Regions from separate parts of the Mesorhizobium sp. M1A.F.Ca.ET.072.01.1.1 genome, predicted to be linked through region 2. Evidence: predicted binding sites of a transcription regulator. Region 2 holds the regulator's gene; the other holds the start of a gene.
What was found. Region 2 encodes PhoB, which activates phosphate uptake and scavenging genes when phosphate is short. Its sites were predicted from a motif close to TGTCATNNANCTGTCAT; they were not measured.
Positions count from the first base shown of each region.

Region 1: the regulator PhoB is predicted to act here: its motif matches at 3,045-3,061, upstream of EOA32_RS21560 (alkaline phosphatase).

Region 1 covers NZ_RZSF01000166.1:1,524-14,213, forward strand. The annotation lists gene ppa (inorganic diphosphatase) at 1-14, shown strand, start outside; gene EOA32_RS21545 (hypothetical protein) at 295-885, opposite strand; gene EOA32_RS21550 (TetR/AcrR family transcriptional regulator) at 1,016-1,633, opposite strand; gene EOA32_RS21555 (MFS transporter) at 1,713-2,996, shown strand; gene EOA32_RS21560 (alkaline phosphatase) at 3,133-4,707, shown strand; gene EOA32_RS21565 (hypothetical protein) at 4,805-5,089, opposite strand; gene typA (translational GTPase TypA) at 5,283-7,112, shown strand; gene EOA32_RS21575 (DUF1062 domain-containing protein) at 7,169-7,795, opposite strand; gene EOA32_RS21580 (hypothetical protein) at 8,155-8,478, opposite strand; gene EOA32_RS21585 (peroxidase-related enzyme) at 8,698-9,261, opposite strand; partial or broken gene EOA32_RS21590 (NAD-glutamate dehydrogenase domain-containing protein) at 9,387-12,690, shown strand, end outside.
Region 2 covers NZ_RZSF01000138.1:504-14,258, forward strand. The annotation lists gene pstB (phosphate ABC transporter ATP-binding protein PstB) at 1-546, shown strand, start outside; gene phoU (phosphate signaling complex protein PhoU) at 567-1,271, shown strand; gene phoB (phosphate regulon transcriptional regulator PhoB) at 1,291-1,980, shown strand; gene EOA32_RS19335 (ROK family transcriptional regulator) at 2,297-3,532, opposite strand; gene xylF (D-xylose ABC transporter substrate-binding protein) at 3,881-4,921, shown strand; gene EOA32_RS19345 (sugar ABC transporter permease) at 5,159-6,523, shown strand; gene EOA32_RS19350 (ATP-binding cassette domain-containing protein) at 6,536-7,336, shown strand; gene EOA32_RS19355 (CHASE domain-containing protein) at 7,468-9,093, shown strand; gene EOA32_RS19360 (YMGG-like glycine zipper-containing protein) at 9,179-9,424, opposite strand; gene EOA32_RS19365 (hypothetical protein) at 9,529-9,831, opposite strand; gene EOA32_RS38685 (hypothetical protein) at 9,947-10,117, opposite strand; gene EOA32_RS19370 (PAS domain-containing sensor histidine kinase) at 10,342-11,373, opposite strand; gene EOA32_RS19375 (DUF1328 domain-containing protein) at 11,554-11,718, opposite strand; gene EOA32_RS19380 (response regulator) at 11,884-12,678, opposite strand; gene EOA32_RS19385 (NepR family anti-sigma factor) at 12,901-13,104, shown strand; gene EOA32_RS19390 (RNA polymerase sigma factor) at 13,108-13,659, shown strand; gene EOA32_RS19395 (response regulator) at 13,691-13,755, opposite strand, start outside.

The sequences.
Region 1 (12,690 bases), on a different contig from region 2:
AGGCGGTCAAGTAGGTAAGCGGCAGCCAACGCCTGGGCAATGGGGCTTGGGCGAGCCCTCAACGTCGTCATCCCAGGGCGAAGCAGGAGCGCAGCTCCGTCGCGGAGACCCGGAATCCATGCCGTGAGGTCGCGCGAAGATCGTTACGGAACAGAATTACTGCACCGTGGCAACGTCTTGATGTAACGGCATGGATCCTTGGGTCTGCGCCGCGTCGCTTCGCTCCTTGCTCCGCCCAAGGATGACGAATGCGCAACCTTCGCCGTCTCGCACTCGTCGAACACCCTCTAATTTCTAGTTATCTACTCGCCCAAAGTCCGGCACGTTGCCGATCACCTCGCGCTTGTCCTTGCCGCAAGCAAAACCCTTCGCCCTTTGATCGGCGAGCTTGCGCGCCTGATCGCTGGCCTGAGGATTGCCGGTGGCGAGCACGAGGCCGATTGTGCAGCCCTCATGCTCCTCCGGCTGCGCGACCTTGGCGACGACCAGCACCTCGGTCGGCTTGTTTTCGTTTTCGGGATTGCTGATCTCGCGCCGATGAATGACGGCGAAGGGCACCGCCTTGTCGCCATTGGTTTCGATGCGCCACTCGACCTTCGCCCCAGCGGTGTTGAACCCGGAGAAACTTTCCCAGCTGGCGGTCATGTCGTCGGAGGGAAAACCGTAGTAGACGGACTCGCGCGCGTCGTCATAGCCGATCAGCACCGGATAGCCGCGATAGCCCGCGCAGGCGAGGTTCGCCCAGTCGCCGTCGCCTTCTTCCGATTGCGCGTAGGTCACGCAGTCCTTCTTCCAGTCGAGGTCGGTATAGGCGCTGGAAATGTCGCCGGCATGGGCCGAGCTACCAAGGATAGCAAAGGCAGTAAGAGCAAGCCAGGCGCGCATCCGAAGACCTCCGTTTGGCGCTTCAGCGTAGCGTTAAAACCCGCGTGAGCCTAGGAAGCTGGGTTGGCGCGAAGGGTCAATTGTCTAGGCCATCGACGCCCGGAACTGGGCAGTCGGACGGTGCGGACCACTATTTCTTCAAGCTGGCTTCAATCAGCAGATCGGCGTTACGGGCGACCGATGCCGCCGGTCCGTCGAGGCCGAACAATTGGCCGCTGATATAGGCGCCCTCGATCAGCAGCAGCAGCCCATCGCCGAGCGTGTCGGAATCACTCGCACCCATCGCGGCCGCCATGGCGCGCAGGCGCCGGCGCAATTCCTGCTTGTTGTTCTCGCTCACCACCCGCGCGGGATGGCCGTGCTCGGGATATTCGACCGCCGCATTGGTCATGCCGCAGCCGCGATAGTCCGGCCTCTGCGTGCGTTTGCCGACGCGGGTGAGGAAAGCGATGATCTGCGCGCGCGGATTGCCAGGATGCGCGTCCACCGCCTCGTCGAACCGCTGCCAGAATTCGAGGTCGTACTTGCGCAGATAGGAAGCGGCAAGTTCGTCCTTGGACGGGAAGGTCCGGTACAGGCTGGGCTTGGTGACGCCGGCGCGCCTGACGATCTCATCGACGCCGATCGCCCGGATGCCTTCGCGATAGAACAGGTCGCGCGCCACGTCGAGGATCTTGTCGGCAGCCTTCGGCGCCGGCGCCGTGCCGGCTCCGATAATCGACGCTTCAATTTTATTGTCCGTTGGCATTCAACAAACTCGCTTGACAATGTTACTGACCGGTACGTATGAATGGCACCCGTTCCACTGCAACGTACCGGTCAGTAACATGATAGCTCATTCCCGTCCCTTTGGCCAGCGCTACGCCTTCGTCGTCGTCGCAGTCATCTTCTTCTGCCTGCTGATCACCGCCGGGCTTCGTTCCGCGCCGGCGGTCATGATGCTGCCGCTGGAAGAGAGCTTCGGCTGGCGGCGCGATGTCGTCTCGCTTGCCGCCGCGGTCGGCATCTTCCTCTATGGCCTCACCGGGCCATTTGCCGCGGCGTTGATGGAGCGGATCGGGCTACGCCGCACACTGCTTGCCGCGCTGCTGATCATGTCGGGCTCCACAGCGCTCAGCCTGCTGATGACCAAGCCGTGGCATCTGCTGATCACATGGGGGATATTTTCGGGCATCGGCTCGGGCGCGGTCGCGACCGTGCTCGGCGCCACCATCGTCAATCGCTGGTTCAAGACCAATCGCGGCCTGGTGATGGGGCTGATGTCCGCCTCCAGCGCGACCGGCCTGCTGGTGTTCCTGCCGCTGCTCGCCTCGCTGGCTCAGTCGGGAGGTTGGAAGCCGGTCGCCGTTGCCATCGCCATTGCCACGGCGGCTCTCGTGCCGCTGGTCTTTCTGCTGGTGCCGGAGCGCCCGGCTTCCATCGGCCAGGTGCGTTATGGCGCCGATGCCGACGACGTGCCGCCGGTGTCGCCGGCCGCGCAAGGCAATTTCCTGGCGCATACGCTGAACACGTTGCGCCGTGCCGCGGGAACCAGGGTGTTCTGGTACCTGTTCGCCACATTCTTTGTCTGCGGTTTCACCACAAACGGCCTCGTCGGCACGCACCTCATCGCCTTTTGCGGCGACATGGGCATCGGCGAGGTGCAGGCAGCCGGGCTATTGTCGATGATGGGCATCTTCGACCTGATCGGCACGACGCTGTCCGGCTGGCTCACCGATCGTTTCGATCCGCGCAAGCTGCTTGGCGTCTATTACGCCGTGCGCGGCCTGTCGCTCATCTATCTGCCCTATTCCGGCTTCTCGGCGGTCAGCCTGATCATCTTCGCCGTGCTCTATGGACTAGACTGGATCGCCACAGTGCCGCCGACGCTCAGGCTCGCCAACGAAGCTTTCGGCGACCGCAGCGGCCCGATCGTGTTCGGCTGGATCGTCGCCGGCCACCAGGTGGGCGCCGCGGCGGCGGCGGCCTTCGGCGGCACGATGCGCGAATTGCAGGGCAATTACGAGCTTGCCTTCCTGATCGCCGGCATGACCGGCATAGCCGCGGCCTGTATTTCGCTCTTGATCAACACGAGCAAGCCGGCTTTTGAGCCGGAACCGCAGGCGGCCTAAAGCGCGACTTCCCCTTCTCCCGCAAGGGGAGAAGGGAGAGCTGTGACCTGTTATCAAAATTTCATGGTTCCGATATGCGCCTGAAACATTGAGGCCGGAGGTTTGCGGTCCCGTTCAACGCCATCCGGAGACAGCCATGAACAAGCTCTCGTTAACCCGCCGCGCTTTCGTCACCTCGGCCAGCGCCCTTGGCCTAGTCGGCGCCTCCGGTCTCGCGTTGCCTTACTATTCGCGCGCCAATCAGCGCCCGGCCTTCACCCACGGCGTCCAGTCCGGCGATATCGACGCCACCTCCGGCGTGATCTGGACCCGCACCGACCGGCCGGCGCGCGTGATGTACGAAGTGTCGACCACCGAAAGCTTCGCCGACGCCGTCAGGCTGGCGCCGCTCGATACCTCGCCCGCCAGCGACTATACGGTGAAGCGGCTGCTCACCGACCTCGCCGCCGACCAGGACATTTTCTACCGGATGACGGCCGCCGATCTTTCCGACATCAACGCCGTCTCCGAGCCGATCGTCGGCCGTTTCCGCACCGCGCCGGCGTCGAAGCGCGACGTGCGCTTCGCGTGGTCGGGCGACACCGCCGGCCAGGGCTGGGGCATCGACGAGACCGGCATGAAGACCTACTCCACCATCGCCAAGCACACGCCTGACTTCTTCCTCCATTCCGGCGACACGATCTATGCCGACGGCGCCATGAAGGACGAGGTCGACCTGCCCGGCGGCGGCAAGTGGAAGAACGTCGTCATGATCGACGGCAAGCGCAAGGTCGCCGAAACGCTGGACGAATATCGCGACCAGTGGAAGTACAACATGATGGACAAGCACGTGCTCGAGCTTAGCGCCATCTGCCCGACCTTCTACCAGTGGGACGACCACGAGGTGGTGAACAACTGGTCGGATTCGAAGGACCTGACGGCCGACAACCGCTACACTGAAAAATCCATCCATGTGCTGACGGCCCGAGCGGCGCGCGCCTTCCATGAAATGACGACCATCCGCTACGAGCCTTCGGAACCGGGACGCGTCTATCGCAAGATCGCCCACGGGCCGCTGCTCGACGTGTTCTTCCTCGACATGCGCTCCTATCGCGGCCCGAACGGCCCCGACATGGAGGACACGCTGACGCCGAAGTCGCGCATGCTCGGCGAGCAGCAGACGCAGTGGCTGAAGCGCGAGCTGGCGAATTCCAAAGCGACCTGGAAGATCATCGCCGCCGACATGCCGCTCGGCCTCGTCGTCTGGAACGACGCGGCCAAAAAGGCCGGCGCCGAGGCGGTCAGCAACGGCGACAATGGCACGCCAAAAGGCCGCGAGCTCGAGTTCGCCGACCTGCTGCGCTACATCAAGAACGCCGGCATCACCAACACGGTGTGGCTGACCGCCGACGTCCACTATACGGCGGCGCATTACTACAATCCGGACAAGGCGCAGTTCCAGGATTTCAACCCGTTCTGGGAATTCGTCTCCGGCCCGATCCACGCCGGCACCTTCGGTCCCAACGATCTCGACATGACCTTCGGGCCCGAGCTGAAGTTCATCACGGCGCCGAGCGCCGAGCAGGGCCAGAACCTGCCGCCATCAGCGGGCCTGCAGTTCTTCGGCCTGGTCGACATTTCCGGCGCCACCGAGCAACTAACGGTGCGGCTGATGGATCGCGACGACAACGAGCTCTACAAGGTCACGCTCGATCCGGTGCGGTCGGCTTAGGGTCGGGACGAGGCACCCCCCTATTTCCTGCCGGACTGTCCGGCAGGGCACGGGGGCATGTGCCGGAGTGCTACCGTTGTCAGAAAGCCGTCCGCAATTAGTCCGGATAGCAGGTCGCGGGAATGTTCGGCCAGACGGCGGTGTCGCAGTTGGCTGCCTTCTGGCGCTGCTTGAAGGCGGCGCTGACCGGGCCGGTGACGATCGGGTCGACCCCGTCCGGGGCGTCGGCAAACATCTGCTGCGCGGTTTTGGCATCAGGGGGCGAGGGCTCGGCTTCTCTCAGGGCAGCCGCCGACTGCGCGGCGCCAGCCACGACAAGCACGCCAAGCGCTGCCCACGCGAAAACCGGACGCAATCTGGACATCTGATCGGTCATGAACATGAAATTGCCCGGCCCCTCAAAGGTTCCGCGTTGGTTAACAGAATCATTTCACACCAAGACGTTTAAGAATCAGTGACCATTTATTTGGGGCGGGGCCTCCCCTTTCGCAATTGCGAAAAACCTTGTATGAGCCGCGCAACCGAAAAAGGCGGCGCTTTTGGCCTGCTGCCTGCAACGCTCCCGAGACCAGACAATGAACCTCCGCAATATCGCGATCATCGCGCATGTCGACCATGGGAAAACCACGCTCGTCGACCAACTCCTGAAACAGTCCGGCGCTTTCCGCGAAAACCAGCGCGTCGCCGAGCGCGCCATGGACTCCAACGACCTCGAAAAAGAACGCGGCATCACCATCCTGGCCAAGGCGACCTCGGTCGACTGGAAGGGCACCCGCATCAACATCGTCGACACGCCCGGACACGCCGACTTCGGCGGCGAGGTCGAGCGCATCCTGTCGATGGTGGATTCGGCGATCGTGCTCGTCGACGCCGCCGAAGGGCCGATGCCGCAGACCAAGTTCGTCGTCGGCAAGGCGCTGAAGGTAGGTCTGCGGCCGATCGTCGTCATCAACAAGATCGACCGCCCGGACGCTCGTCACATCGAGGTGGTCAACGAGGTGTTCGACCTGTTCGCGGCGCTCGATGCGACCGACGAGCAGCTCGACTTCCCGATCCTCTACGGCTCGGGCCGCGACGGCTGGGTGTCGGAAAATCCGGAAGGCCCGAAGGACCAGGGCCTTGCGCCACTGTTCGATCTCGTCGTCAAGCATGTGCCGGCGCCGACGGTGCATCCCGGTCCGTTCCGCATGATCGGCACCATCCTCGAGGCCAATCCGTTCCTCGGCCGCATCATCACCGGCCGCATCGAGTCGGGCTCGCTGAAGCCAAACCAGGCGGTCAAGGTGCTGCACCATGACGGCACGCAGATCGAGACCGGACGAATCTCGAAAATCCTCGCCTTCCGTGGCCTCGAGCGCCAGCCGATCGAGGAAGCCCAGGCGGGCGACATCGTCGCCATCGCCGGCCTGTCGAAGGGCACCGTCGCCGACACCTTCTGCGATCCGAGCGTGAGCGAGCCGCTGCATGCGCAGCCGATCGACCCGCCGACGGTGACCATGTCCTTCCTCGTCAACGACAGTCCGCTTGCCGGTACCGAGGGCGACAAGGTGACCAGCCGCGTCATTCGCGACCGGCTGCTGCGCGAGGCCGAAGGCAATGTGGCGCTCAAGATCGAGGAATCGCCGGAGAAGGATTCCTTCTTCGTCTCCGGTCGAGGCGAGTTGCAGCTTGCCGTGCTGATCGAGACGATGCGCCGCGAAGGCTTCGAGATCGCCGTGTCGCGCCCGCGGGTCGTCATGCAGAAGGGCGATGACGGCCAGTTGCTGGAGCCGGTCGAGGAAGTCGTCATCGACGTCGACGAGGAGCACGCCGGCGTGGTCGTGCAGAAGATGTCGGAACGCAAGGCCGAGATGGTCGAGCTGCGCCCCTCCGGCGGCAACCGCCAGCGCCTTGTCTTCCACGCGCCGACCCGCGGCCTGATCGGCTATCAGTCGGAACTGTTGACCGACACGCGCGGCACCGCCGTGATGAACCGGCTGTTTCATGCCTACGAGCCGTACAAGGGCGAGCTGCCCGGCCGCACCAATGGCGTGCTGATCTCCAACGAACAGGGTGAGTCGGTCGCCTATGCGATGTGGAACCTGGAGGACCGCGGCCCGATGATCATCGATCCGGGCGTCAAGGTCTACCAGGGCATGATCATCGGCATCCATTCCCGCGACAACGACCTGGAAGTGAACGTGCTGAAGGGCAAGAAGCTCACCAACATCCGCGCCGCCGGCAAGGACGAGGCGGTGAAGCTGACGCCGCCGGTCCGCATGACGCTGGAACGCGCGCTGGCCTGGATCCAGGACGACGAGCTGGTCGAGGTGACGCCGAAGACCATTCGGCTCAGGAAGCTCTATCTCGACCCGAACGAGCGCAAGCGCTTCGAGAAGTCGGCCAAGGTGATGGGCGCGGCGTAGGGTTTTAGCCCAGGCAGTTACTCAAGGGAGGGGGCATCGCTCCCTCTCTTTTCACTTCATGCACATGCGGCCGAAACGACAGCGTCACGGCCGCTCTCGCCGGAGAGGTCGACGCGTACCACCATGCCGTCGCGCACCGGCCTGCGCAGGGCTTTGGCGCCGCACGGTTCGATGGCGAGCAACCGCCGCGCCTCCCAGGCCTGCAGCCTCGACCGGGAGATGCCGAGCTCGCCGGCGAGCAAGCGGTCAAGCCGCAAGGGCGTTGCGGCATCGAGCCGAAGCTCAAGCCAAAGCGCCGTCGCGCCTTCCGGCCTGCCATCCAGCGGCTCCTTTCGCACCGTGACTTCGGGAGATTCTTCGATCCGCCCGACCCGATTTCTGAGCGCCACGGCATCAAAGCCATAGTGTCGGACCAGCGTCGGATCGTTGCGCTCCAGTGCAGCCAGCAGCGCCGGTGCGATGTCGCGACGGTTGCATCGCTCAAAAATGGTGCGGTTCCAGGAATTGTTGCAGTCGGTGCAGCGATAGATCAGCCAGGCATCGATGCGCTTGCCGTTGGCGTTGACGCGGAACTTTCCGCTGCATTGATAAGGTTTGACGCCGCCGCAGCGATTGCAGTTGATGAGAGGTCGAGGCGCGACCGCGGGCGCGATCACCCAGCGAATGCGCAAAGTTCGAGACATGCCGATAGGCCCTTCCCGTCGGGAAGTCCGTCAGCGCGGCAATGTCAGAGATGCCCATGCGGGCACGGTGTGGCGAAAGGCTGTAGCGGATGAAAATCAGGCGCCCGCGCGATTGCGCGACGGCGGCTCAGCAATGCCAAACCGGTCTCGCGCCGCCGCCTGAAGAACACATGAAATGAATGCAGGTGCCGCCAAAGCGCGCCTGCGGTGCTTTCGGGAGTAGACGAGACCGGCGGTTACTGAGGCAAAGTGAAACTCGAAATCGGAAAAGGATCGGCTCTTCTAGCCGTGCGACGGCGGGCGGGCAAGAGTATGCCGCCCGCCGTGTTTCACTGTGACGACCTTCGGGCGCTTTGGCGCTACATCATCTCGATGATCGGCGCGACCTCGACGCTGAAGGCCGGGTTCATCAGGATCGGACAATCCCTGGCCTTGGCGACGGCATCGTCGATATCCTTCGCTTCGACGATCGTGTAGCCGGCGGTTGGATTGCTGCCGCCATTGTTCTCGACCACGCCGCCGGGCAGCACCGTTCTCGACATGCCGACAGGATTGCCGCCGTCGATCACGGCCGAACCCAGCTTGTCGTACCAGCCGGTCCAGGCATCCATCGCAGCTTTGCGCTCGGCCTCCTCGGTCGGCATCTTGCCGGAGCCGTGATAGACATAGAGAAATTTCGCCATGTTCTCCTCCCTTTTCGGCAGCGTCGAGCCGGTATGCGGCAGCGCCGCCTGGCGGTATGCGGCTACGCCGCAATCCGATATGCGGCTACGCCGCAATCGTTGAAATGCGGGCTAGCCGCAATCATCGATATGCGGGCTAGCCGCAATCGTTGATCATCGACCCAAACCGCGGGGCGGGCAACGAGAAATTCGACGTTGCTAATGTGAGGCCGGTGAGCCTCACCTTGCCATGGCGTGGTATTCGGGGTTCGGTCGCATGTCGACCGCAGCGGCCACCCGGTTCGACATGTTGAAGAAGGCGGCAGTCGAGGCGATGTCCCAGACGTCGCGATCACTGAAGCCCACCTGTCGCAACGCGGCGCGGTCGCCCTCGACGATCTTGGCCGGCTCCTCCGTCAGCTTGACCGCGAATTCCAGCATCGCCGTCTCCCTTTCGGGCAAGCCGGCGGCGCGGAAATTCATCACCATCATCTCGCCAAGAGCGGGCTCACCGGAAAGCTGGCGCACCGCCGCGCCATGCGCGGTCAGGCAGTAGTAGCACTGGTTGATCGAGGAAACGGCGACCGCGATCATCTCGCGCTCCAGCTTCGACAGGCCGGACTCGCCCAGCATCAGCTCGTTGTACATGTCGGTGAAGGCGCGCAGCTTCTTCTCGTCGAAGGCGTAGGCCAGAAGCACGTTGGGCACGAGGCCGAGCTTTTCCTCGCATTTGGCGAAATAAGCCTTCGTCGCTTCGCTCAGCTCCGCCCGGGCCAGGTCGAGCGCCGTAATCCTGTCGGTCATATCCGTTCTCCTCGCAGGGTGAGCGTCGGTTCGATTTTCTTAAAGCGTCGTCAAACCTTTGTCGCCAAATAGCGCTCATCTGCTACCATAGACCCAAAAGCATGTGACGGGAGGGACTTCACATCATGGCAAGCCTGAAAACCGCGAGCCAGCCGAAAAAGACCAGCACGGCAAAAGGAGGCGCGGCAAGGGCAGGCGAAAAGCCCGGCAGGCTCGCCGACTATCTCCTCGCCCGCACGCCGGCCGAAGACATCGCCGCCTATGACGTCGCCGACCTCGAACGCGCCGCCGATCTCGCCGGCCGGGCGGTCGCCAGGCACAGAAAGGGCGATTGCATCATTGCCATAGACGTGGATTCCGGCGTGACGCGCCAGGGCCGGCCGATGACGGTCATCACCGTCGTCAACGACAACATGCCGTTCCTGTTCGATTCCATCCTCGGCGAGATCACCGAGAGCGCCGGCGAGCCGCTTTTGGTCACCCATCCCGTCATCGTCGTCCGGCACGGCAAGAGCGGCATCGAGGAGATCCTCGGTGACGGCGGCTCCGTCAAGGGCGAAACCAGCCATGACCGGCTGAGCGTCGTCCACGTCCATATCGGCCGCCTTTCGGCCGATCAGGCCGAAGCCCTGGCCGGCCGCCTGAAGAAGCTGCTGGACCAGGTGCGCGCCGCCGTCGCCGATTGGAAGCCGATGCTTGCCCGGCTCGATCAGGCCATCTCGGAATTCCGCTACGCGCCGGTGCCGCTCGACAAGGCGCATGTCACCGAGGCGATCGCCTTCCTCGAATGGCTGCGAGACGACAATTTCACCTTCCTTGGCATGCGCGAGTTCAACTACACCGGCGGCGAGAAGAGCGGCATGCTGGAGCGCGCCGACAAACCCGGCCTCGGCATCCTCGCGGATCCCGACGTCCTGGTTCTCAGGCGCGGCACCGAGGCGGTGTCGACAACGCCGGAGATCCGCGCCTTCCTGCATGGGCCGGAACCGCTGATCGTCACCAAGGCCAATGCCAAGTCCCTGGTGCACCGGCGCATCTATCTCGACTATATCGGGGTCAAAACCTACACCGCCAAGGGCGTGCTTTCAGGCGAGCTGCGCATCGTCGGCCTGTTCACCTCGACCGCCTACACGCGTTCGGTGATGAAGATCCCCTATCTGCGCTCGAAGGCCGAGACGGTCATCGCCAAGTCCGGCTTCAATCCACATGACCATTCCGGCAAGGCGCTGATCAACGTGCTGGAGAGCTATCCGCGCGACGAGCTGTTCCAGGTTCCGGTGCCGATCCTCAGGAAGCACGCCGAAGCCATCCTGGGGCTGATCGAACGGCCGCGCGTCAGGGCGCTGGTGCGGGTCGACCAGTTCGACCGGTTCGTCTCGATTCTCGTCTTCGTGCCGCGCGACCGCTACGACAGCGTCGTGCGCGAGAAGATCGGCACCTACCTGAAGACGGTATTTCAGGGCCGGCTGTCGGCATATTATCCGGCCTTCCCGGAAGGCGGGCTGGCGCGTGTGCATTTCATCATCGGCCGTTCCGGCGGCAAGACGCCAAAGGTCGAGCCAGCAACGATCGAGGCAGCGATCCGCGACATCGTGCGCACCTGGGACGATGCGCTGCGCGAAGCAGTGTCGGAATCCGGCGCGGATGCAACGCTCACGGCCATTGCCTCGCGCTTTTCGGAAAGCTATCGCGATTCGTTCTCGCCGGCCGTGGCGCTGGCCGACGCAGGTCGCATCGCCAGGATCGATGCGGCCAATCCGATCGCCATCGACTATTACCGCCATGCCGACCAGAAGCCGCACCAGGCGGCGCTGAAGATCTATCACCACGGCAGTCCGGTGGCGCTGTCGCGGCGCGTGCCGGTGCTGGAGAATATCGGCTTCCGCGTCATCAGCGAGCGCACCTTCGAGGTCGGCGACGAAGCCTCCGGCATGGTGTTCATCCACGACATGGAGCTGGAGAACAGCTACGGCAAGCCGATCGACCTCGGCGACGGCGCGCTGTTCGAGGATGCCTTCCTGTCGGTCTGGCGCGGCGACGTCGACAACGACGGCTATAACGGCCTTGCCCAGACCGCGGGTCTCTGGTCGGGCGAAATCACGATCCTGCGCGCCTACGGCCGCTATTTGCAGCAGGCCGGTATCCCGCAGAGCCAGGATTTCATCGCCGCCGCGCTCAACCGCTATCCGGAGATCGCGCGCGGCCTGCATCAGCTGTTCGTTGCCCGCCTTGGCCCGGCGGCCGAGACCGAGGGCGTGGTCGCCGCCAAGCACCTCAAGGCCAAGATCAAGGACGCGCTGGAAGAGGTGCCCAACATCGACGACGACACCATCATCCGTCGTTACCTCAACCTGATCGAAGCCTCGCTGCGCACCAATCATTTCGTTACCGATACGAAAGACAAAGGACAGTCGCTGGCGATCAAGCTGGATTCGCAGGCGGTCGACGGATTGCCGGCGCCGCGGCCCTGGCGCGAGATCTTCGTCTACGGCTCGGAGGTCGAGGGCGTGCACCTGCGCTTCGGCCCGGTGGCGCGTGGCGGCCTGCGCTGGTCTGACCGCGCCCAGGACTACCGCACCGAGGTACTGGGTCTGGTCAAGGCGCAGCAGGTCAAGAACGCGGTCATCGTGCCGGTCGGCGCGAAGGGCGGCTTCTATCCGAAGAAACTGCCGATGAGCGCCGGCCGCGACGCGATCTTCGAGGCCGGCACTTCGGCCTACAAGAATTTCGTCTCCAGCCTGCTTTCGATCACCGACAATATCGGTGTCGACGGCATCATTCCGCCGGCCGGCGTGGTGCGGCGCGACCAGGACGATCCCTATTTCGTCGTTGCCGCCGACAAGGGCACGGCGACCTTCTCCGATACGGCCAACGCCATTTCCGAGACGCACAATTTCTGGCTGGACGACGCCTTCGCCAGCGGCGGCTCGGCCGGCTACGACCACAAGAAGATGGGCATCACCGCCAAGGGCGCCTGGGAAGCGGTGAAGCGGCATTTCCGCGAAATGAACCGCGACATCCAGACCGAGCCCTTCACGGTCGTCGGTGTCGGCGATATGTCGGGCGACGTGTTTGGCAACGGCATGCTCCTGTCATCGGCGACCAAGCTGATCGCCGCCTTCGACCACCGCGACATCTTCATCGATCCCGACCCGGACATGGCGGCCTCGCTGGCCGAGCGCCAGCGCATATTCGCGCTGCCGCGCTCGTCGTGGCAGGACTATGACAAGTCAAAGCTGTCGGAAGGCGGCGTCATCGTCTCGCGCAGCCTGAAGGCGATAACGCTGCCGCCAGCGGCGGCCGCCGCGATCGGCCTCGCCAAGACCACGGCAACGCCGGTCGAGATCATGAACGCCATCCTCAAGGCGCCCGTGGATCTTTTGTGGTTCGGCGGCATCGGCACCTATGTCCGGGGCTCCGGCGAGACCA
Region 2 (13,755 bases):
AAGAACATCCTCGACCGCTCGCAGGACCTCAACCTGCTCAGGACCAAGATTGGCATGGTGTTCCAGAAGCCGACGCCGTTCCCGATGTCGATCTACGAGAACATCGCCTTCGGCGTCAGGCTGTATGAGAAGATAAGCAAGGCCGAGATGGACAATCGCGTCGAACAGGCGCTGAAGCGCGCCGCGCTGTGGAACGAGGTCAAGGACAAGCTCAACGCCAGCGGCCAGAGCCTTTCGGGCGGCCAGCAGCAGCGGCTCTGCATCGCCCGCACGGTGGCGGTGAAGCCGGAGGTCATCCTGCTGGACGAGCCGGCATCGGCGCTCGATCCGCTCTCGACCGCCAAGATCGAGGAGCTGATCGACGAGCTGCAGGCCGACTACACGATCGTGATCGTCACCCACAACATGCAGCAGGCGGCGCGCGTCTCGCGGCAGACGGCGTTCATGTATCTCGGCGAGCTGATCGAATTCGACCGGACCGAAAAGATTTTCACCTCGCCCCGCGAGAAGCGCACGCAGGACTACATCACCGGCCGCTTCGGCTGAGTTCATACGAGGACATAACCATGGCCCATACGGTCGCTTCCTTCGACGAGGATCTGAGGCAGATCAGCCAGCTCATCCGCGACATGGGCGATCTTGCCGGCTCGATGGTCGGCGCGTCGACCAAGGCTCTGCTGAATTCCGACAACGCGCTGGCGCAGCGCGTGGTCTCCGACGATGCCATCATGGACGCGCGCCAGCGCGAGCTCGACGATCGCGCCATCACGCTGATCGCCAAACGCCAGCCGATGGCCGACGACCTGCGCAACGTCGTTGGCGCCATCCGGATGGCCGGCGATCTCGAGCGCATCGGCGACCTTGCCAAGAACATCGCCAAGCGCGTCGGCTCGGTCGGCGTCAGCGCCGCGCCGCGCGACCTGTCGCACTCCATCGACTCGATGGCGCAGCTGGTGCTGATCCAGGTCCAGGGCGTGATCGAGGAATACGCGGCCGGCGACGCCACGGCGCTCGCCAAGCTCCGCAACGACGACGAGCGCATCGACGTCAAATACACCGCCGTCTTCCGTGAGCTGTTGACCTACATGATGGAGGATCCGCGCAACATCACGGCTTGCACGCATCTGTTGTTCTGCGCCAAGAATCTGGAGCGCATCGGCGACCACGTCACCAACATCGCCGAGAACGCCTACTATGTGCTGACCGGCACGCAATTGCCCGCGAATCGTCCTAAGCAGGACGAGACGGCGATGTCGGCGCCGGCGGCCTGACAGCGAAGGTGCCTGCTAAATGATCGCGCCACGCATCATGGTGGTGGAGGACGAGGAGCCGCTGGGGGTGCTGCTCCGCTACAACCTCGAATCCGAGGGCTATCAGGTCGAGGTGGTGACGCGCGGCGACGAGGCCGAGATCCGCCTGCAGGAGAATGTGCCCGACCTTCTGGTGCTCGACTGGATGGTGCCGGCGGTGTCCGGCATCGAGCTTTGCCGGCGCCTCAGGATGCGGCCCGAGACCGAACGCCTGCCGATCATCATGCTGACCGCGCGCGGCGAGGAAAGCGACAGGGTGCGCGGCCTCTCGACCGGCGCCGACGACTATCTGGTCAAGCCGTTCTCGACGCCGGAATTCATGGCCAGGGTCAAGGCGCTGCTGCGCCGCGCCAAGCCGGAGGTGCTGTCCAGCGTGCTCAAGGTCGGCGACATCGTGCTCGATCGCGAATCGCATCGCGTCTACCGCAAGAAGAGCGAGATCCGGCTCGGCCCGACCGAGTTCAGGCTGCTCGAATTCATGATGCGGCATCCCGGCCGGGTGTTCTCGCGCAGCCAGCTGCTCGACAATGTCTGGGGCGAGACGATCTATATCGACGAGCGCACCGTGGACGTGCATGTCGGCCGCCTGCGCAAGGCGGTCAACAACGGCCGGATGCCCGATGTGATCCGCACCATTCGCGGGGCGGGCTACGCGATCAGGGAAGACTAGATCCAGGGCACCGAAGGTCTGACGGGTTCTATCTGCGCTGGCGGGTTATCGAGACGCTGGTGCTTCGCCGTCCACGGGCGGAGCACGAAGCGTCGCCACGCGGCGCAGACCCGACACTCCACGCGACTTCCACGCGCCGCGGCGGTGCAGAAATTCTGCTCCGCTCATCCGACGATTGAGGTAATGGCATGGATTCCAGGGTCTCCGCGACGGAGCTTCGCTCCTGCTCCGCCCTGGAATGACGAAGCTGCGGGGCCTTCGCTAATCTCCGCCGTCTGCAGGACGCACAGAAGCCAACGATCGCTATCGAAGCTGCTCAGGCCACGTTCTTGCCCGCTCTTGCCTGCACGCCCGGGGCGAAAATCTCCTGGTCGACGAAGGTCAGCGCGCGCACGGCGCAGCCTTCGCGGATCAACGGCAATTCGTTCGGCTCGGTATCGAAGGAGATCGAGTTTGAATGCTGGCCTCCGGCGGTCTGGCCGATCGCCTCGCGCAGCGCCGGCTCGATCAGGTCGAAGGCGGCGGCGCTGACGCCGACCATGGCGACCGGCGCTGGATCGATCAGCGCGAACAGGCTGCCGAGGCCGAAGCCCAGCGCCTCCCCGGCCCGGCGATAGGCCTCGCGCTCCGGGCCATCCGTCTCGCGCGCCTTGGCGGCGAGCGCCCGCATGTCGGCGTCGCCGACATCGACCGGCTCGGCGTCCTCGCTCATCTTCATGGCGCTGCGCCAGATGGCGTAGTTGCCGGCATAGGCCTCGACGCAGCCGCGGCGTCCGCAACGGCAGAGCGCGCCGCCCGGGCGATGGATCATGTGGCCAAACTCGCCGCCGGAAGAATGTGTGCCGGTGAACAGCTCGCCTTTCAGAACCAGGCCCATGCCGATGCCGTGCGAGAGCAGGATGGCGATGAAATTGTCGCGATAGCGGTCGGGATCGCGCCACTGCAGCGCCACCGCCATCATGTTACAGTCGTTTTCCATGGTGGCCGGAATGCCGAATTCCTTTTCCAGGATGTCGGCGAAGGGAATGTCGGTCAGCGGCGTGATCGGCGACCATAGCATGGCGCGGGCATGGGAATCGGTGATGCCCTGGATGCCCATGGCGATGCGGGCGACGCTGCCGACGTCGAGGTCCGGATCGTCCAGCCGGCGCCGCACGATCGCCAAGCATTCGCCGATCAGCTCGTCGCGCGGCATGGTGAGCGTATCGAGGCGGCGCTGCTCCTCGGCGATGACCTGGCCCGCATAATCGATAACGGCGACCGAGAGGAAATTGAGCGACAGCACCACCGTTACCACCGCTGCCGCCTCAGGCTTGAGCGCGAGGCCCACCTGTGGCCGGCCGCGCTTCAGAGACGCGGTCTCGCTCGGCTTGCTCTCGGCCAGGATGCCTTCCTGGATCAGGTCGGAAGAGATCGCCGAAATGGTCGAATGGCTGAGCCCGGTGGTCGCGGCGATTTCCGTGCGCGACGGCTGGCCGGCCCGGCGCAGGGCCGAGAGCACCATGGCGCGGTTGCGCCGGCGCAGATCGTCGTGGCGGATTCCGACCGACATTTTTTCTCCTCCCAGTCAGCGCGGCCTCTCGATCATGCACAGGACCCGGCGACGCGCCAGATCGATTCACCCGGACGCCGGCACCCGAACCGTCCGGGTTTTTACAAGTTTCGGTGGACGCGGGCTGCGCCTCCTCCGAACTGTTCCCCGATAGTGGCAGAAGCGGTCGGCACTGTCATTATTTATTACGGGTCTCGAAAAAAAGTACGCGACACGTCAAAAACCGTCAGAATTGCAGTTGACAGCGCCCTAGCCTTGGATCAGTATTTTTTCGAGGCTCGAAAAAAAGCCTTTGCATGGTCTTCGGGCCAATCTGGGTCGCGCCGCGAGGGGCGCAGGGAGGATATCATGAAGAGATTCGCAGCCGCCATGCTGGCGGGGGTCGTCATGTCGTTGACGTTGGCGTCGGTCGCCGAGGCGAAGGACAAGGTGATCGGCGTCTCGTGGTCCAATTTCCAGGAAGAGCGCTGGAAGACCGACGAAGCGGCGATGAAGAAGGCGATCGAGGCCGCCGGCGACAAGTACATATCCGCCGACGCACAGTCCAATCCAGGCAAGCAGCTGACCGACGTCGAAAGCCTGATCTCGCAGGGCGCCAATGCGTTGATCATCCTGGCGCAGGACGCCTCGGCGATCGGGCCGGCGGTGCAGAAGGCACTCGACGAAGGCATTCCGGTCGTCGGCTACGACCGCCTGATCGAAAACAAGGACGTGTTTTATCTGACCTTCGACAACAAGGAAGTCGGCCGCATGCAGGCCCGCGAGGTGTTCAAGGCCAAGCCCGAGGGCAATTACGTCTTTATCAAGGGCTCGGGCGCCGACCCGAATGCCGATTTCCTGTTCTCCGGCTCGATGGAAGTGCTGAAGGAAGCCATCGACAGCGGCAAGATCAAGAATGTCGGCGAGGCCTATACCGACGGCTGGCTGCCCGCCAACGCGCAGAAGAACATGGAGCAGTTCCTGACCGCCAACGACAACAAGGTCGACGCGGTGGTGGCGGCCAATGACGGCACCGCCGGCGGCGTCGTCGCGGCGCTGACGGCGCAAGGGCTGGCCGGCACCGTTCCGGTCTCGGGCCAGGACGGCGACCATGCCGCGCTCAACCGCATCGCGCTCGGCACCCAGACGGTGTCGGTGTGGAAGGACGCGCGCGAGCTCGGCAAGCACGCCGCCGAGATCGCCTCGCAGCTCGCCGACGGCAAGAAGATGACCGACATCGCGGGCGCCAAGGACTTCACGACGCCTGGCGGCAACACCGTCAAGTCGCTGTTCCTGACCCCGGTCGCAATCACCAAGGATAATCTCAACCTCGTCATCGACGCGGGTTGGATCAAGAAGGATGAAGTCTGCGCGGGCGTTGCCGCCGGCAGCGTCGCGGTCTGCAACTAAGCTGGCCGTCAGGTTCAAACGCAGCGCCGCGGCCCAACGGCCGCGGCGTTTCTCCAAAGGCTTTCGGGCGTACTGAAGCCGGAGACCATTGGGGCAGTTCACTGTCCGGCAGGATCGCCGAACTGCTCCAGCCGTTTGTTTCCGCGCAATTCCAGGCGGCTACGCACTTTTTCCTGGAATTGCTCTAGCATCGTGGTCCGGCATCCGCGCCAGACGGCAAGCCGGTGGGAGGAGATCATGACCGACACGACCTCTGATACGCCGGCAAACCCGGCGGCGGATCGCGCGCGGGCTTCCGAACTGAGCACCGTCGGGCGCTTCCTCAAGGCGACCGAGCTCGACACCCGCATGCTCGGCATGGTCGGTGCGCTGCTGATCATCTGGATCGGCCTGCATGTCATCTCGAGCCTGCGGCTCGGCGTCAATCCGCTCGATTTCGACAGCCGAACGTTCCTGACGCCGCGCAACCTGTGGAACCTGTCGGTGCAGACCTCGGCCGTGGCCATCATGGCTTCCGGCATGGTGCTGGTCATCGTCATGCGCAACATCGACCTCTCCGTCGGATCCGCCGAGGGTTTGATCGGCATGGTGATGGGCTTTGCCCAAGTGCATTTCCTGGTGCGAATGGTTGGGCTCGAGCTTGGCAATCCCTGGATCTGGGTGCTGGCACTGTTGATCGGCCTGGCGCTCGGCCTGCTGATCGGCGCCTTCCAGGGCTTCGTCATCGCCTATCTCGAAGTGCCGGCCTTCATCGTGACGCTTGGCGGGCTGCTGGTCTGGCGCGGTGCTGCCTGGTGGGTCACCAGCGGCCAGACGGTGGCGCCGCTCGACGCCACCTTCCAGCTGATGGGCGGCGGACCGGCCGGCTCGATCGGCGCCAAATGGAGCTGGATCGTCGGGATCGTCGCCTGCGTTGCCGTGGTGTTTGCGCTGTTCAACGGCAGGGTGCAGCGCAAGCGCTTCCGTTTCCCGCTGCGTCCGATCTGGGCCGAGACGCTGCTCGGCGCGGTCACCTGCGCAGTCATCATGGGCGCGGTGTGGCTGGCCAATTCCTATCCGTGGCCGGTCGGCATCGTGAACCGCTATGCCGCCGCCAAAAACCTCACCGTCCCCGAAGGCGGCCTGTTCATTGCCCACGGCATCGCCATTCCGGTGCTGATGGCCATCGCCGTCGGCCTCGTCATGACTTTCATCACCAAGCGTACTCGCTTCGGCCGCTATGTCTTTGCCATCGGCGGCAATCCGGAAGCGGCCAACCTTGCCGGCATCAACACGCGCTGGATCACCATGAAGGTGTTCATGATCATGGGCGTGCTGGCGACGATCGCCGCGGCGATCTCGTCGGCGCGGCAGAATTCATCGACCAATGCGCTCGGCACGCTGGACGAGCTCCTGGTCATCGCCGCGGCGGTGATCGGCGGCACCTCGCTCGCCGGCGGCTCGGGAACCGTGCTCGGCGCTATGCTTGGGGCGCTGCTGATGCAGTCGCTGCAGTCCGGCATGGTGCTCCTCGGCGTCGATTCGCCGCTGCAAAGCATCGTCGTCGGCGCCGTGCTGGTCATCGCGGTCTGGCTCGACACCATCTACCGCAAGCGGGTGTGAGGAGGCAGCATCATGGCAGACAAGAACGCTCCCGCCGGCGCCGCGCTGGTCGACATGCGCAACATCTCGATCGCCTTCGGCGGCATTCGCGCCGTCGACGACGCCTCCATCGATCTCTTCCCCGGCGAAGTGGTGGCGCTGCTCGGCCATAACGGTGCCGGCAAGTCGACGCTGATCAAGATACTGTCCGGCGCCTACAAGCGCGATGCCGGGCAGATCTTCGTCAACGGCGAGGAGGCAGCAATCTCCAACCCGCGCGACGCCAAGAAATACGGCATCGAGACGATCTATCAGACGCTGGCGCTTGCCGACAATGTCGACGCCGCCGCCAATCTGTTCCTCGGCCGCGAGTTGATGACCGCCTGGGGCACGCTCGACGACGTCGCCATGGAGGCCGAAGCGCGCAAGGTGATGGGCCGGCTCAATCCGCGCTTCCAGCGCTTCAAGGAGCCGGTGATCAAGCTGTCCGGCGGACAGAGGCAGTCGGTGGCGATCGCGCGCGCGATCCTGTTCAACGCGCGAATCCTGATCATGGACGAGCCGACGGCAGCGCTCGGCCCTCAGGAGACGGCCCAGGTCGGCGAACTGGTGCGGCAGCTCAAGGCCGACGGCATCGGCATCTTCCTGATCAGCCACGACATCCATGACGTGTTCGAGCTGGCGGACAGGGTCTGCGTCATGAAGAACGGCCAGGTCGTGGGCACGGCGCGCACCAGCGACGTGACCCAGGACGAGGTGCTCGGCATGATCATTCTGGGCAAGTGCCCGCCGGGCGCCATGCCAGGCCCGGGAGCGCTGAAAATCGCGGCCTAAGACCATAAATTGGTTGGCTAATTTGCGACTTGTTTGATGAGCCAATCGCGGCGTTGGGTTGGCCTTGCCATTGTATTGGCGCGGAGACTTGCCCATAAAGGTGGCCAACCGTCCATGGGCCGCACCCTGCATTGAAAAAGCTTTTCCCGATCGTCGCCTTCATCGCCGTCGCGCTGATCAGCCTGACGATGGCGGGGTTCGCCTATTTCGCGACCCAGGAGGCGGCGCGCATCAAGTTCGAGGGAACCGCCGACGATGCGCTCAACCGCATTGAGAGCCGCATCGACCTGCATCTGTCGCTGCTGCGCTCGACCGAGGCGCTGTTCGATGCTCGAAACGGCGATATCACACGCGGCGAGTTCAAGGCCTTCCTCACCGCGCTCGACATCGACGACAATTTCGCCGGACTGCGCGGCATCGGCTTCCTGAGGCTGGCCAAGGCCGGCGACGAGGCCACGCTCGAGCGCGACATCCTGCGCGCTCGCGGTTCGGCCCACCCGGTCTATCCGGCCATCACGCAGCAGCAATGGCGCACGCCCATCGTGCTTTTCGAGCCGCTCGATACCTCCAACCAGTCGATCATCGGCTTCGACATGTTCAGCGACCCGGCACGGCGGGCGGCAATCGAGAAGGCCATGGCCGACGACCAGCAGCATGCCAGCGGGCTCGTTCAACTTGGCCAGGGACAAGGGCTGGAGCAGACCTTCCCCGGATTTCTGGTCTTCGTGCGGCTGAACGTGGAAACGGCCCCGGACGTCATCGATGCCAGCCGCTCCTCGACCGCCGGCTTCCTCTACGCCTCCTTCCGCGCACGCGATCTGTTCCAGGTGGCGCTCAGCAAGGCTCCGCTGCTGCCGGTCAACGTCGAAATCTTCGACGGCCAGCCGGGTGCCGGCAATCTCCTGTTCCGGTCGGAGGCGCCGCCGGCCGAATCGCTCGGCGGAAAGCTGCTGGCGCGCCGGGATATCGTCGTGGCCGGCCGACCCTGGACTGTCCTGTTTCGGCCGACGAGCGCTTTCGCGCTGCCTTCCTCGCGCGCCATCCCGGTGATGCTCGGGCTGTTCGGTCTGCTGCTCGCCGGGGCGATTGCCTTGGTGGCCCGCTATCAGGAGCGCGCCTATGAGGCGAAGTCGCTGCTGCATGAGGCGACGGAGAAGAGCCTGCTTGAAAAGGAGCTGATCCTGCAGGAGATGAAGCACCGCATCAAGAACTCGATCACCAGGGTGCTGGCGATCGCGCGGCAGACTGCTTCGCAGGCCACCGACGTGAAGGAGTTCTCGGCATCATTCTCGGCGCGGCTGCAGGCGATGGCTGCCTCGCAGGATATGCTGACACGCTCGCGCTGGCAGAAGGCGGACCTCGGCGACCTGCTGCGCACCGAGCTCGGGCAGGTGTTCGGCAAAGAGCTTTCCGAAGGCATATTGTCGGGGCCGGAAGTGCTGCTTGACGAGACGACGACGCAAGCGCTCGGCCTGACCTTTCACGAGCTTGCCACCAACGCGCTGAAATATGGCGAGGCCGGCAACTCGGTGGGCGCCCTGAAGGTCGAGTGGCGGGTCGAAGGACGTGGCCGGGAGCGGACGCTGGTGCTCGATTGGCGCGAGGCCGGGCAGAAGAAACTGGAGCCGCCGGCAAAGACCGGTTTCGGCACCAAGCTGATCGATCTCAATGTCACGCGCGAATTGCGCGGTACGATCAAGCGCGACTACCGGGCCGACGGGCTTAAGGTGGAAATAAGGATCCCGCTCACCGGATGAGCAGCGCCGGTGCGGCGGCGGGCCCGTTCAGGCAAAGAAATGGAGGCCGGCAGGCCGGCCTTCATTGGATCGCTCTGTCGCGAGATCAGTTGCAGCGCGCAGTGTAGGTCGTGCCGTTACGGTAGCGATATACGCACTGGCCATTGCGCAGGTTGCGGACTAGGAGGCCGGACCCGGCGCCCACAGCCGCGCCGATCAGCGCGCCCCTGCCGCCGCCGACCAGGCCGCCGACGCCGGCGCCGATCAGGCCGCCCCCGACGACATCCTGCTCGGTCGTGGTGCAGCCGCTGACGGCGACCACGGCAACCATGGCAATGATCATTTTCCGCATAAATAGCTCCTCGCTTTTGTCCTCACTTTTGGCAGTGCCAACCGCCGTTTAGCACGAAAAACGGGCTTTGCCTGCCCGATCTTATTATTGCTGAAGAGAGTGTTTTACGGGCGTGCGCCGTTTGACGCGACAAGCGCGCCGGCAATTTCCAGCGACGCGACTAGCCTGCCGTCGGGACGCACGGTCCACAGCAGTTGATCGTAGTCGTCTTCAAGCGCTGGATCGACGGCAAGGCACTCGCCCTTAACACGCGGGGTGCGCCCCTGCAGGTCGCCCAGCGCAAACGGCCGTTCGGCGATGCAAGCCTCGAAAGTCTCGAAGACGCTGACCGGCACCGACAGTTCGCGGCAATCGGTCATGGTGTCCGAGCAGCCAATGACGAGGAGCAAGGCGGCGATGTGTTCCACGGGTCGAATCCTCCCGCCGCAAAGAACGATTGTTGCCGCTCAAAAGTTCCTGCTCGGCGGAGTCGGCGCGCAATGGCGCGTGCCTTGGCGCCGGCCGGCTGCTCGATTGGAAAGATCAGGCCAGTTGCCAGGCCATCGCCAGCACGAGAGCAGCAACAAGCGCGACGGCGCCGAGGCGAAGCGATGGATGGGAGGAACGGGGCGAGGGCGGTGCTTCGGCGTCCTGGAAGCCGCCCATCGAGACGCGGGCGGCCCGCTCCAGCCTGTTCATATCGGCAATCATCATTCGGTTCCTCCCAAATCGCGGTGTGATTGCGCGGCTGGGTTTGATGCGTCGCGAGCGGTTCAGCTCCTCACGGGATCGCCGATCCACTCCAAGGTTTACGCAACTCGGAAGGGCATTACGCGCTATCCTGGAGTTGCTTCTGCCGGGGAACACAATCGGATTTTATGGTGAACAGCAGGTTAAACGCCTCTCCGGCGGCTGACCGTTGCCCCGGGACGTGGTTGTCATTCTATCTCGAAATTGCCGCGCGGGATGGTCAGGCGATATTCGAGACGATCGTCGTCGATATCGAGACTGGCGGAGCCGTTCAGCGACGTCGGCACGACGCGTTCGAGGGCGACGCTGCCAAAACGATTTTCGGTGCGCCGACCGGCGCCGATCCTTTCTGTCCAAATCAGCAAAAGGCCAGGCGAAGTCTCGCTGCCGGCCGCGATCCTGGCGCTTACCCTGATCCGTCCGTCAGGCTGCGACAGGGCGCCGTAGCTTACCGAATTCACGGCCAGCTCGTGCATGGCCAGTCCGATATGAAGGGCAGCGTTCGGATTGAGGTAAGGGTTCTCCCCATCGAAACGCAGGCTGCGACTTGGATCGGCGCTATAGCGGCCGACCTGGCCGGACACGAGCTCACGAAGCGCCGCTCCCCGCCAGTTGGAGGATGTCACCAGATCCTGAGACGAGGCGAGCGACTGGATGCGGCCGCGAAAGTGCGTCAGGAAATCGCCGAGCGTCTCCGAGTAGCGTCCGGTCTGGGTGGCTATGCTCTGGATGATGGCCAGAAGATTCTTCGAGCGATGGCTGACCTCTCGCAGGAGCGTCTTCAGCGTCTGCTCGCGGCGCTTCTGCTCCGTCGTCTCGACCATGGTGGTGACGACGCCCTGAACCTCGCCGGAGTCGCTGCGATCGGCATCGATCCAGACATGGAACCAGCGCACGCCGTCACTGTCGGAAATGCCGAGCTCGAGGCGATCCGGGTTGCCGGTTTCAATCACCTTGCGCTTGGCTGCGCCTATGCGCTCGGACTGCGCGGGGGAAAGCACATCCTTGCCCTCGGCCGTCTCGCACGCCCACGGGGCGCGCATGTTGCGCGCCCAGACGGTCTTCATTTCACGATCCTGGTAGAGGACCGAAATTCCAGCATTGTGGAGCGCGTGGAGCAGCGCGCGCCCCACCTGCATCCCGCTTTCCGCCGGATGCATCGCGATTACTTCGTCGCTGCGCTCTTGCGTATAGTCCTTCTCTGAGGCCTTGGAACGCATTCGATACTTCCCGCATCCAGGCGCGAACGGCTTACGAGGATTGCTGCCCCGGTGTTGACCTACTGACACTTACGCTGCCCAAAAGCGGTCCGCCGGACGACATCCTTTTGGGGACATCGCCCGGCGGTGGCTGGAAACCGTTTGAGGGGTGCGGCTTCCAGTGTTCGGCACTGCCCCTGGTCAGGTTCTCCTGACGAGGCCGGCGATGAGTGAGATCACCAGGAAAGCAAGGAAGACGAAGAACAATATCTGCGCGATGCCAGCCGACGTGCCGGCGATGCCGCCGAACCCAAGCGCGCCGGCGATGATCGCGACCACAAGAAAAACGAGCGCCCAGTACAGCATGATATCTCTCCTTCTAACGTCCTGGAAAAAACGTGGTTGGATGGCGTTTGTTCCACCATTTGTGGAAAAAGACGATCCCCTGAAAACGCTTCACGAATGGGACTCCGCGCCGCATCCTGCGAGGCGCTGGCGCCTCGCATGAGAGCTCAATGATCGGACATGCGGTCAGGCCGCGGCTTTCGCTTGGCGGTCGAAGAACAGCGCCTGACTGATCAAGGCCTTCACCATGTCTGGGTTGAACGGCTTGGTCACCAGAAACGCCGGTTCGGGACGCTCGCCGGTCAATAGGCGCTCAGGGAAAGCGGTGATGAAGATCACCGGCACCGGCGTCGAGGACAAGATCTCATTAACGGCCTCTATGCCCGAGCTGCCATCGGCGAGCTGGATGTCGGCCAGCACCATTTTCGGACGCGTCTTGCCGAAAACGGCGACCGCCTCGGCGTGCGTGCGGGCGGTGCCGACAACGCGATGGCCGAGGCTTTCGACCATTTCCTCGATGTCCATGGCGATCAGCGGCTCGTCCTCGATGATCAGCACGTCGGTCGCGACCTGGCGGGAAATCTCGCTGCTTGCCTGGGCAAGCAATTCGGAGAACTCCTGTTCGTCGGCATCGAGGATTTCCGCGGCTTCATCCTCGCTGAAACCCTCTACGGCGACCAGCAGGAAAGCTTGCCTCGGCCGCGGCGCGATTGCGTTGAGATTGGCGGCCGCCCGCTGCTCCCAAGCTGTCTGCGCATGCTCTTGCGGCACGCGGATCGCAATCGAAGTGAAAAGCCTGGCAAAGACCTTGTACAGCGCAATGCGATCGCTCGATGCCTTGGGGAAAACTTCGGTGTCGGCGATGATGGCCTCCAGCATCGCAGCAACCAGGGCGTCACCGCTTTCCTGCGATCCCGACACGGCGCGCGAGAAACGGCGGAGGAAAGGCAGGTGAGGAGCGATGGTTGCGGACAGGCTCATATTTGACGTCTCCCTCAGATGACGTTGTTGCATTGCAAAGGCTAGACTCACTGGAAGTCCCGGCAAAACCAACGTCGGCTTTCTGAAAAAGTTCCGCCGGGCAGGGAACTAAATTAGGAAGCGGGCGTTTCCGGCTTTGGGATGGGCAACCAGACAAGGGTGCCGCTTGCGTCGTGATCTATAGTTTTAAAGCGGTTTCAGGTGCTGGGACTTAGGGCAAACATGAAAGAAATGTCAAAGAATGCAATAACTGGCGCCCCGAGCAGGCACCGGAACGGGGGTAGCAGTCCGCTCGGACCGAACTCCGAAATCGCCCGCAAACTCAAGCAATATTACGACGAGCTGGTCTCCGATCAGGTGCCGCATCGATTCGCTCAGTTGCTCAGCCAGCTGGAAAAGGCCGAACCCGCCGAGAAAAAGGACTGAGACATGGCGGCGGTCTCCCAGAGCTTCAAGACCGAGCTGCTCGGCGCGATCCCAAGCCTGCGCGCCTTTGCGGTGTCGCTGACGCAGAATGCCGACAAGGCGGACGACCTCGTCCAGGAAACTCTGGTCAAGGCGTGGGACAAACATGAGAGTTTCCAGCCGGGCACCAACCTCAAGGCCTGGCTGTTCACGATCCTGCGCAACGAATTCTATTCGCAGATGCGCAAGCGCGGCCGCGAGGTGCAGGACAGCGACGGCATCATGACCGCCAGGCTCGCCGTCCACCCGGCCCAGCATGGCCAGCTCGACCTCAAGGATTTCCGCGGCGCGCTGGAGCAGCTGCCGGAGGATCAGCGCGAAGCCATTATCCTGATCGGCGCGTCCGGCTTTTCCTACGAAGAGGCGGCGGAGATCTGCGGCTGCGCGGTGGGCACGATCAAGAGCCGGGTCAGCCGCGCGCGCGCCCGGCTGCAGGACATCCTGAAGATTTCTGGCGAGGACGAATACGGCCCCGACGCGATCTCGGCGCAGGTGACAGGATCAAACGCCGCCTGACACCGACCTCCGGCTCTTCGACGCTACCTCGTCACGCCGCTTTCGCGCGCCTGCAGGCGAGCGCCAGGGCCTGGATCAGATCGTCTCCCGAGTAGG